DNA from 2 places in the Sphingobacterium sp. NGMCC 1.201703 genome. Region 1 is predicted to be linked to the other one. Evidence: riboswitches for the same ligand, from Rfam matches in the RefSeq annotation. Region 1 holds a riboswitch; the other holds the start of a gene.

Region 1 (4,729 bases):
TCTTCCCTTATAAAATACGGAATTAAGATTGATTCCACGATCAATTACGTTGATATAGATGTCTCTAAAATTGATAGCATAGCCTATTGCTTTATTCCCCAGGTATTGGTAATGTCTACGCCGGAAAAAGACAAAATGGTAATCACTTCAGCTAACTTATTAGCACTAAAAGAAGGCGAACCAAAAAAATGGACTTTTTTTAATTTCAATAAAATGGATCAGGAAAAAATTAATTTGTTTTTTCCTGAGTTTAATGGCAGGATTTCGCTTCCTTCTGGTCTAGAAAAAAAGACATTGGTGGTGCGGAAAGAAGAAGTAGCTAAAACTGTTGATCATCTATTGAAACTTATAGATGAATCTGTCAAAAAACGTAACTAGTTTTAAATCATTCGATCTTTAAAATACTGTCTGTAATTGAGCCGCCCCTATCAATGGAAACAACAGTGTATTTAATAATAATATTTTCTTCATAAGCTCTTTTGGATAATACCCTTGATTAATTAATATAATGCCTAGATTTTGCATGCTCAGTGCCGCTATTTAGAAATCAGTCTACATGGAAAATTCAAACATATTACTTGGCGGTAGGTTAATATACAATTTGATTTGAATCTCTCATCGCAACCAACTATAGATCTTTTATTTATCTTTTAAAATAAACATTATTACTAGTATAACCGTTTTGCATAGTTCTGCCCGACTGTATAAATTGAATGTGATGCCTTGGTCTTTACAGCTGGGTTAAAAATGAAGACTTGCGAATTCGGGTATTGGTGCCGTACGTCATCCCCTGTCAGGTAGACAAATATAAAGCCATCAAGGGCGAATAATAAATCGTGTCAGAATATCCCAGAATTATCGTATATATTTAATTGAGGTCCTATACTTTCGATCAGTTCTAATGATGTATCGTTGCTATTTCATTGGAACTGGATAATAAAAGAAGTGAAATGGAACATTTGAGTGAAACGTCGAAACATCTATAGATAATTTGACCAATGAAAAAGATTGAAAAGAATTTTAGTAATGCGATCTATCAAAATTTTGATGAGATACAGCAATCGTTAAAAAAATCATTAAATCGAGTTCGGATTGCATCAGGGAATGGTTATCGAGATTTGTTTAATTCTAATGCCTGGGGAAGACAGTATCATAAACTGTCCATCGAAGAATTGTTTTTTATGAACCTTAACAATGATGCAATACTGGCGATATTAAATGTGTCAATTTATCATGCTATCGTTCAAAACGATTATAGTCATTTGTTAAATGGCGTATTTACTTATTCGCGGTTAAGGTCTCTCCAAAGGGCGTATATTCCCGGAGCTAATGACTGGAACGTAGTCGAAAGTCTAATCAATAATGATATTGCACTGCGGGATATAGAATATCCCAAGTCTTTAGGCTTTAATACGAATGTATTTTATGATACAACGCTTCTATTGAGCGGGAACTTACTCAGAACAATTTTGACCAATCCCGATTTAAAAACGCTGACCCTCGAACAATATTCAAAATTTATTGGTGAAGTTTCATCAAAATTTGATAGGGCTCTCTTACAATATCTATACGGATTGACGACAGAAGATGACAAGCTATGCAAAACTAACTTTGCGGAAATGGAACAGTTGTATAATAGATGCCAATGGCTATCCTCGGGCTGGTACCGAGATGCTAATTTGAATAAATCCGTTCCAATATTTCTTTTGGGGCTTTATCAACTCAAAAATATTGTCAATATCAATATTGAAATTGAATTAGAAAATGAATTTTTAAAAAATACAGATCGCTTTATCGTTGACAACCCCAATTATATCCCTCAAATCTTTAACTATTTTGACGGCGAACTTGAGTTCCTAAATGAAACGTTAACGAATAGTTTCGTTCCGTTTTATCACACCTACAAAATCAAGTTAGATGAAATCAAAACAGTCACTCAGGCAAAGAGATGAGAGAAGCCATTCAAGGTATGGTCATCCAGCGTAAAGCTGGTCTGGAAGAAGGATGTTCCTCCATTGGTATTAAAGCTCGCTGCATTTAGCCACAAATTGCTCAAACGTCCCGCTTTTATTGATCATGACCGGTCCATGGCCGAAACAGATGATGGCAGGCTTCAGTTTGGCCAGCTTCTGTAGCGATTGGATATTGCGTTGCTGATCCGTGGTGAATAGACCTGGCGGCAGCCGTAGTCCGACTGCCGTCGTGAGCAGGTTCATATTGACTGCCGCATCTCCGATGATCAGTACACCATCCCGCTCTCGGAATAAAGAGATATGACCTGCTGAATGTCCGGGTGTCTCAATGACCCGAAAGTTTCCGATCATGTCGTTTTCAACAATTGTCCGTTGGACTTTATGTCCCTGACCTGCCCAATACTTTTGTTGAAGTTTTGCAATCCAATGTTGCGGTCTTGGATAGGCTTTGGTAACCATACCCGTTTCAGCCCGAAACACTTCGTTGGGATGGCAGAGCAGGGGTATTGCGAATTCATCACATAGCTGATCGCTACAGCCTTGATGATCTGCATGTGCGTGTGTCAGGACATGTTGATAAACGGGTAGTTCCTCGAGCGCTTTCTTGACAGTGGCATACGAACTCCGTATTCCGGAGTCGACCAATACACCTTCGATAATATAGCAGTTGATACTGTTTCGAGGCATCAGTGAAATCTGAACCACCTCGGGAGCGATGTGACGTAACATATTTTTTTGTGCAAATCTACATCGCTGATCCGGACGGCATAAGGACATTTGTCCTATAATTCCTTGGATCGGTGCAATTGCCCCTTGGCCCGGGTAAGCGAACGTTGCGTAATACCTAGGTACGATGCTAGATCTTGTGTGGCTACACGCCGGATGAGCATCGGTTCGTTCGTCAAGACATGACGGTATTTATCCAAAGCCGACCGATTGTTGTAATTCAGCAGGTAAAGCTCCTTTTGGCTATACTCCCGCGCTATCACCGATTTTATAATATTGTTCCAGGCGGTAACCTGACCAAGCAGATTCAGATAGTCGGGATGGCTTATCCCATAGATGATGCTATCTTCGATCACCCTGATACTCCTTCTGGATTTTTCCTGCGCCACAAATTCCGAAAATGAGGTGGCAAATTCATTTTCAAACTTGAAGCAGGTTATATTTTCTTTTCCTTCTTTGTCAATAGCATATGCCTTTACAGCACCTCGGACAATAAATCCAATATAACGGCAGGTATCACCCTCTTTAATAAAAAAATCACCTTTCTTCAAGCTGATAGGTTTGAAGAAATCCGCAGAAAAGTTGATCTCCTCGTCTGTAAGGGCTCCGGTTAAGGACAGGTATTTTTTGAGTGTGTCAGTCATTGGACTATCTTTCCGTTCTTTTAATTTCATTTTGACTGTCTAGTCGTATTTTCACATTTAAATGTACATATATTTCTTAATTTGGGAATAGTCAGGCAATGGAATCCACACCGATCGTTAAAAATTATACCGCAACGACCTTCCTACCCGAAAGCCTTCGTTATGCATGAAACATTAGGTTTGCTTAAACGTTGGTAATGAAACGATAAAAAAAGGGCCTTGGTCTTAACCAAAGCCCCAGGAAACATTTTTCCTTCGCCAGCATTACCTGGATCAGGTGCTATGGGTATATTCTCAGATTTTTTCAAACCACCCCTAAATGCTTCCAATAATAGGACAACAGCTAGCGGTTTTTAGTTTTAGCTATGTTAAATAATTTAAACGTTTTTCAACCTAGTGTTGGTGAAGGTTATATTATTCTTTAAAATGGAACTGATGTAATTCCTTTTTTTCTAAGAATAGAAGTTGTCGCAAAAGCTCTTGGAGCTTTTCCTGATTGTATGACATCAGGATATCGATAAAGCCATTAGTTAAATCTATAGCTAAAATCGAATGTGACGACTCACAAAAGACGCTTTGGTATATCGACTGAGATACGTAAGCACACTCCTTGTTCCCAGACTATCGTCGGATGGAGCCAATTTCACGCAAATATAGGCTCTCTTTACTCCCTTGCCAGCTCATTCGATAGTAACCACTTATTTCAAAACCACATATACAACTAATTATCAGACAATTACATTCCTATAAAAATTTTAAAAAAAAGTCTTTTTATTTCGTAACTTTTCCTTTACATTTATATAAACAATGCTAAAGTTGATTCGGCTTGTCGGCGTTTGGATCTTCATCTACTTGGGTCAAACATTATTTTTAACCAATTTTTAATTACATGATTATGAGTAAAATTCTGTCTTTTTTACTTCTATGGCTAGTGATCGTCCCACTGGCCCATGGTCAACAACGCATGCTAAAAGGAAGCCTTGTGGACCTCGCCACCAATGCCCCCTTGGGAGGTGCAACGATCCGGCTAGAATCTACCTCCATCGGAACCTCCACCGACGATCAGGGGAAATTTACATTAAATGTACCGCAGGGCGCAGTCAAACTACTGGTTACACTGGTGGGTTATGAAGATGCAAGACGTACCGTAACGGCACAAGAAAGCGACATCACCATCAAAATGACAAGCAAATCGTCTGCCCTAGAGACTGTCGTGGTCACTGCGCTGGGTATTCAGCGTAAAGCCAAGAGCCTGACCTACTCGACGCAGGTCGTAAAAGGTGACGAACTGACCAAGGTGAAAGATGTCAATCCCATGAACAACCTGACCGGTAAAGTCTCGGGTGTGCAGATCAATCGCAGTTCATCGGGTATGGGCGGATCCGT
Region 2 (4,729 bases), on a different contig from region 1:
TAGCGACGGCCTCAGCAAGGGGAAATTGCTGCGCTAATTGGCTCGCTATTGCGGAAGAAAGAGAGCAGCCGGATCCATGTGTATTTTTGCTGTCAATTTTTTGTGATTTAAATACCAATGCTGATGCGTTTTGCTGAAAGAGGAGAGAGGTAAGCTCGCTACTTTGAAGGTGTCCGCCTTTAATAAGCACTGACTGACATCCTTTTTCAAGAAGTTCAATGCCCGCTTTTTCCATTTCTTCGACCTTAGCTATAGTCCTTCCGACAAGTACACTGACTTCATCCAGGTTGGGCGTGATAACCGAGGCTTTTGGAAAAAGTAGATCAACACAAGCTTGAATTGTATCATCATGGATTAACTTGTGACCACTTGTCGACACCATCACGGGGTCAAAGACAATTGTTCCACGGTATTCCTTCAAATAGCTGCTGATCAGTTCGACAAGTTCAACCGTGTGAACCATCCCGATTTTGATCGCATCGGGATAAATATCATCGAAGATCGCATCCAATTGCTCACGTACTGCTTGGGTCGGTATCTCGTAAATATTTCGTACCCCTTGCGTGTTCTGCACGGGTAATGCCGTTAAGACGTTCATGGCATAACATCCAATGGCTGATATAGTTTTCGTATCGGCTTGGATACCGGCTCCGCCACTGCCATCAAACCCCGCTATGCTCAGTACAGTGGGCACTGTATATTTTTTCGTTATGTTCATGTTAATAATTCCTTTAATTGGGCGCTATGCTTTCTTGGATTTTTACTTTGGCAAATTGCCGAGACGACCGCAATGGAATCTGCGCCAGCCAGCCAGGCACTTGTGCTGGTATCCAGGTTCATGCCTCCGATGGCGATCAAGGGCTTTTCAGTTAGATCACGTAACTCAGCCAGTCCACTGATTCCCCAGGTTGTAATGGTGTCTGTTTTTGTTTTTGTTGGAAAAATTGGGCTTATACCAAGGTGGTCTACAGCGGCCATCTGTTTGCTGTCAAGTTGTATCCGAACTTCCAGCGACCAGCCAATTTGAAGACGATGTCCGTATTTTTCCCTTATTGCTAGAGGTTGACGATCATTTTGTCCGACATGCACCCCCCAGGCCTCGATTTCAATCGCAATATCCACGGCATCATTGATGATTAAAGGGATTCCGTAACGATCGGTAAGCTTTTTTAGCTTCTTGGCTTTTTCCAGAAAGCCTGTCGGCGTTTCGTTCTTTTCGCGCAACTGAATAATATCCACACCGCCGATTATGGCTTCTTCGGCAACATGGAGCCAAGGGTTTGGGTAGCAGTCCCGTTCGGAGATCACCAGATACAAGGGGTAAGGAAATAGAGGATTAATTGCCATAATGCTTCAAGTTGAGATGCATCCGGATACGCTCTTCATTCAGCAGATAGAGCTCATCATAGAGATGCATCTGTAAGGAACCCGGACCAGCGGATCGCGCTGTTGCCAGTTCACCTGCTAAGCTCAAAAGGGAGACACCGGCGGTCGCGGCTTCAAAAGGATGGTCTGTGACTGCTAAAAATGCGCCGATGAGTGCCGTCGCGCTACAACCGAGTCCGGTAACCTGGGTCATCAAGGGGTGTCCATTGTGTACCTCTGCGGTATGCTGTTCGGACAGGATATAGTCTACCTTTCCGGAGATGCAGATGATAGATCCTAATTGTTCTTGTAATGCTTTACCAAAGCCAATAGCAGCTTTGCTGTCTGCAGTGCTGTCTACACCTTTGGTATTGACCTCGTTGAAATTGTAGAGGCTCATGATCTCTGATGCATTTCCCCGTATCACAGTGGGCTTTAACTCCAGGAGATTTGCCAGTAAGTCATTGCGAAAAGCGGATATTCCCGCGCCTACTGGATCCAACACCCAAGGGCGGCCAATGTTATTGGCATGTTCTGCCGCTACAAGCATGGACTCGGCGGTAAGTTCACTCAATGTGCCGATGTTGAGGACCAATGACTGGGCAAGGTCAACAACCTCGCGCACTTCGGATGGACTGTGAACCATGACTGGGGAAGCTCCAAGAGCAAGGAGCGCATTGGCGGTGCTATTCATCACCACCAAATTCGTAATATTATGTACAAGTGGTTTTTGTCGTCTGACCTGTGCTAACAGATCGATAATTAAATCTTCCATTCCTTTTTGTTCGCTATGTTTGTACGTGGCTTTGACAGGAAGAAATGAGACAGATGGGCTGTCCGGTATATTTCAATATACCTAAGCGGTTGCTTTTCCCTACGCCGGTATAAACCGAATCAGGTTCGAAGGGACTATCTCAATTCTATACAGAATACCCCCAAAGCCATATCAAATTTAGACAAAAAAAAGGACTTTTTATAACCCCTGTTTTTATTCGGTCCCGGAATAGTAAAAATGACTGCGAGCGATTTGACCGACATTTTCAGTATGAGTAGGGAAATAGATTGAGCCGACAATGAGCAGAGGATGATGTCAAAATGATCTTTCGTAGTTAGCTTAATTGCTAGAAACTTTTATTATCTTCAGTTGGCAATTCCGTGTAGTCAGGTGGGCTATAAGTGACGCGGGCAAAATTTTTCGTCAGGAGTTCCGTATCAACAACCTTTCCACCCTGAAATTTCAGGAATTTTTCCCGCCAGATTTCATTTTTTCGATAGAATTGATCACCTATCTTAAGGAATTGATGCTCTTTTTCAATGACGTGATAGGCAAAATCGAGCTCCTGATCGATCCGGAGCTCACCTTCAAGACATTTTTCGGTAAACCAAAGATTAATCTGAAACGTATAGGGTGTATTGTTGGTAAATTGATAGTCCCGATAATTGTAAAACACTGTTGCACCGCTTCCGAAAGGTAATACACGCCCATCATCGGGAAACGGATCAAAAGAATGGTGATAACGCTCCGTGACTGTCAGTGGGCTATGGATAACAAGCCAATGGATCAGGTTGGAGATCTGGCAGATTCCACCACCGATACCTGCCCGGGCTTCACCAAAAGACAATTCCATCCCTGGAAGATAGCCCTTTTTTCGTGTGGGTTGACCGACTAGTTTACAGAATGAAAAAGTTTCGCCGGGGTGGATCAGTACACCATTGATCTGCTTTGCTGCAATCTTTAGATTGGTCACTTTATTGATCTGCAGCTGCATATTGTTTTCCCCCAGCTTTTTTAATAAAACAGACTGGTGTTTTTTGATGCGATACTGCAGCGCTGTTGTAGATTTGGTTTTTGTGTACTTTTTATTATCCAATAACCAAATGGCTTTTCTTTGTGTCCTTCTCGCCCAAACAGCGAGAAAATACAGTAAAGGGTGACGTTGACTTATTAATTTCCGTTCTTTCACTAATGACGAATAATGTGTATTGCTTCCTCCTATTTCAGTTTGCGCGTTTAAATTATTGAAAATTGGAGGAACTTTCCTTTGTTTGTATTGTTTTAGAGGTAATTTTATCCTGTTTGTCAAATACGGTGCTCTCGTATTGGTGGTTGCCCAGGTCTTTTGATACTATTTTCAATTCCAATGTACCATCACGATAAAACAGGTAAGTGCTTTCGTTGCCTTGCACAGCTATTTTGGATTCGGCAGTGAGCTTTCCCGCCGTGTCAAATGCCTGCCACGAAGAGAAATTGTCTGCTTTTGGGTTCTCATAATAATACAATGTACGTTTTTCGATAGCGTCATTTAGCCCTGAAACTTCCTCAACAAGCTGCCCATTTTCATTGTAACGGTGGTCGACCCAATGCATGCGTTGGTAAACGAAGTGGATGGACTCCTCCCTGATCACTTGATATTGATCATTTAAATGATGGATGGAGGCGGTTTGCCGTTCAGGATCGGTAATGAGAATAGCGCGCGGTAAGTATTGATAAATTGTACTAGAGGACCATTTGCTATCTTGAAGCTGTTGTATCGAATCGATTAATCCCCATTTGTTGTAAAAATATTTGCTGTAAAAATTGACCCCATTAGACAAATTGTTTGCCGAGAGTTCTTTGCCTTGCTGATAAACGGTTGTTATAATGCCGCTGGGTTTTTCGAGGTTCTCCCCTGTAAAGGTCTGCGAAATATAAGTTCCGTCATATTTGCCTTTTTTCTGCGTGGAGTAGATCGGAAGATTGGACCGCGAAATGATGGCGGCAGCATATTGCCTGGAGGGTTTAAACGGAATAGCAGCTATTGAATCGAAGAATAGTTTCGCATCGTATTTAAGCGCTTTTTGAGCTGTACTTGTCTGCTTAGTATTTGTCAATATAGGCTTTGCTGCCTGGAGATAGCTTTGACTGTCATAGATCACTTTCGGTCTGCTCTGACCATCAAACAGGATCATGGCATTTCGTTGTTTGAGGGTCGGTACATCCACTGTCCACTTACGCTTGTTGACAACAAAAGTAAATTTTTGGGCATCTGTTTTTGAGACCAGGAGTCTGGTGGTACTATAGGGAACCTGTCTAATAATTTCATTTGCCTTTTGATCATGGAGACGCATCGCGAAATCCGTTGATTTATCGGATTCATTGGTAACGAACAGGATCGCTTGGGTAGGCGCCCCGATTTCCATTGATTTTATCGTTTGGGATCGTGCCACAGTCGTGCACAACAGAAGTACCAATAACTGAAAAATAATCGGATGAGGCGCTATTGATCTGGAATGACAGTTCATTTGAATAGGGGAAGCTTCGGCTTTATATGTCTTAGTTTAGTACTTCTTTTAGGAATAGTAAAGTATGCTCCCAGGCACGTTT

The links. Region 1 has a riboswitch for thiamine pyrophosphate ahead of ACK8HY_RS06555 (Crp/Fnr family transcriptional regulator). Riboswitches for the same ligand answer to the same signal wherever they lie in the genome.
Region 2: another riboswitch for thiamine pyrophosphate. It lies ahead of thiM (hydroxyethylthiazole kinase); the one in region 1 lies ahead of ACK8HY_RS06555 (Crp/Fnr family transcriptional regulator).

Annotation. Positions count from the first base shown of each region.
Region 1 covers NZ_JBLOHD010000002.1:285,882-290,610, forward strand. The annotation lists gene ACK8HY_RS06540 (hypothetical protein) at 1-378, shown strand, start outside; gene ACK8HY_RS06545 (hypothetical protein) at 999-1,952, shown strand; gene ACK8HY_RS06550 (MBL fold metallo-hydrolase) at 2,022-2,702, opposite strand; gene ACK8HY_RS06555 (Crp/Fnr family transcriptional regulator) at 2,756-3,373, opposite strand; TPP riboswitch at 3,577-3,670, opposite strand; gene ACK8HY_RS06560 (SusC/RagA family TonB-linked outer membrane protein) at 4,239-4,729, shown strand, end outside.
Region 2 covers NZ_JBLOHD010000001.1:692,306-697,034, forward strand. The annotation lists gene thiD (bifunctional hydroxymethylpyrimidine kinase/phosphomethylpyrimidine kinase) at 1-718, opposite strand, end outside; gene thiE (thiamine phosphate synthase) at 715-1,347, opposite strand; gene thiM (hydroxyethylthiazole kinase) at 1,337-2,140, opposite strand; TPP riboswitch at 2,220-2,312, opposite strand; gene ACK8HY_RS02715 (VanW family protein) at 2,487-3,329, opposite strand; gene ACK8HY_RS02720 (hypothetical protein) at 3,382-4,545, opposite strand; gene ACK8HY_RS02725 (dienelactone hydrolase family protein) at 4,679-4,729, opposite strand, start outside.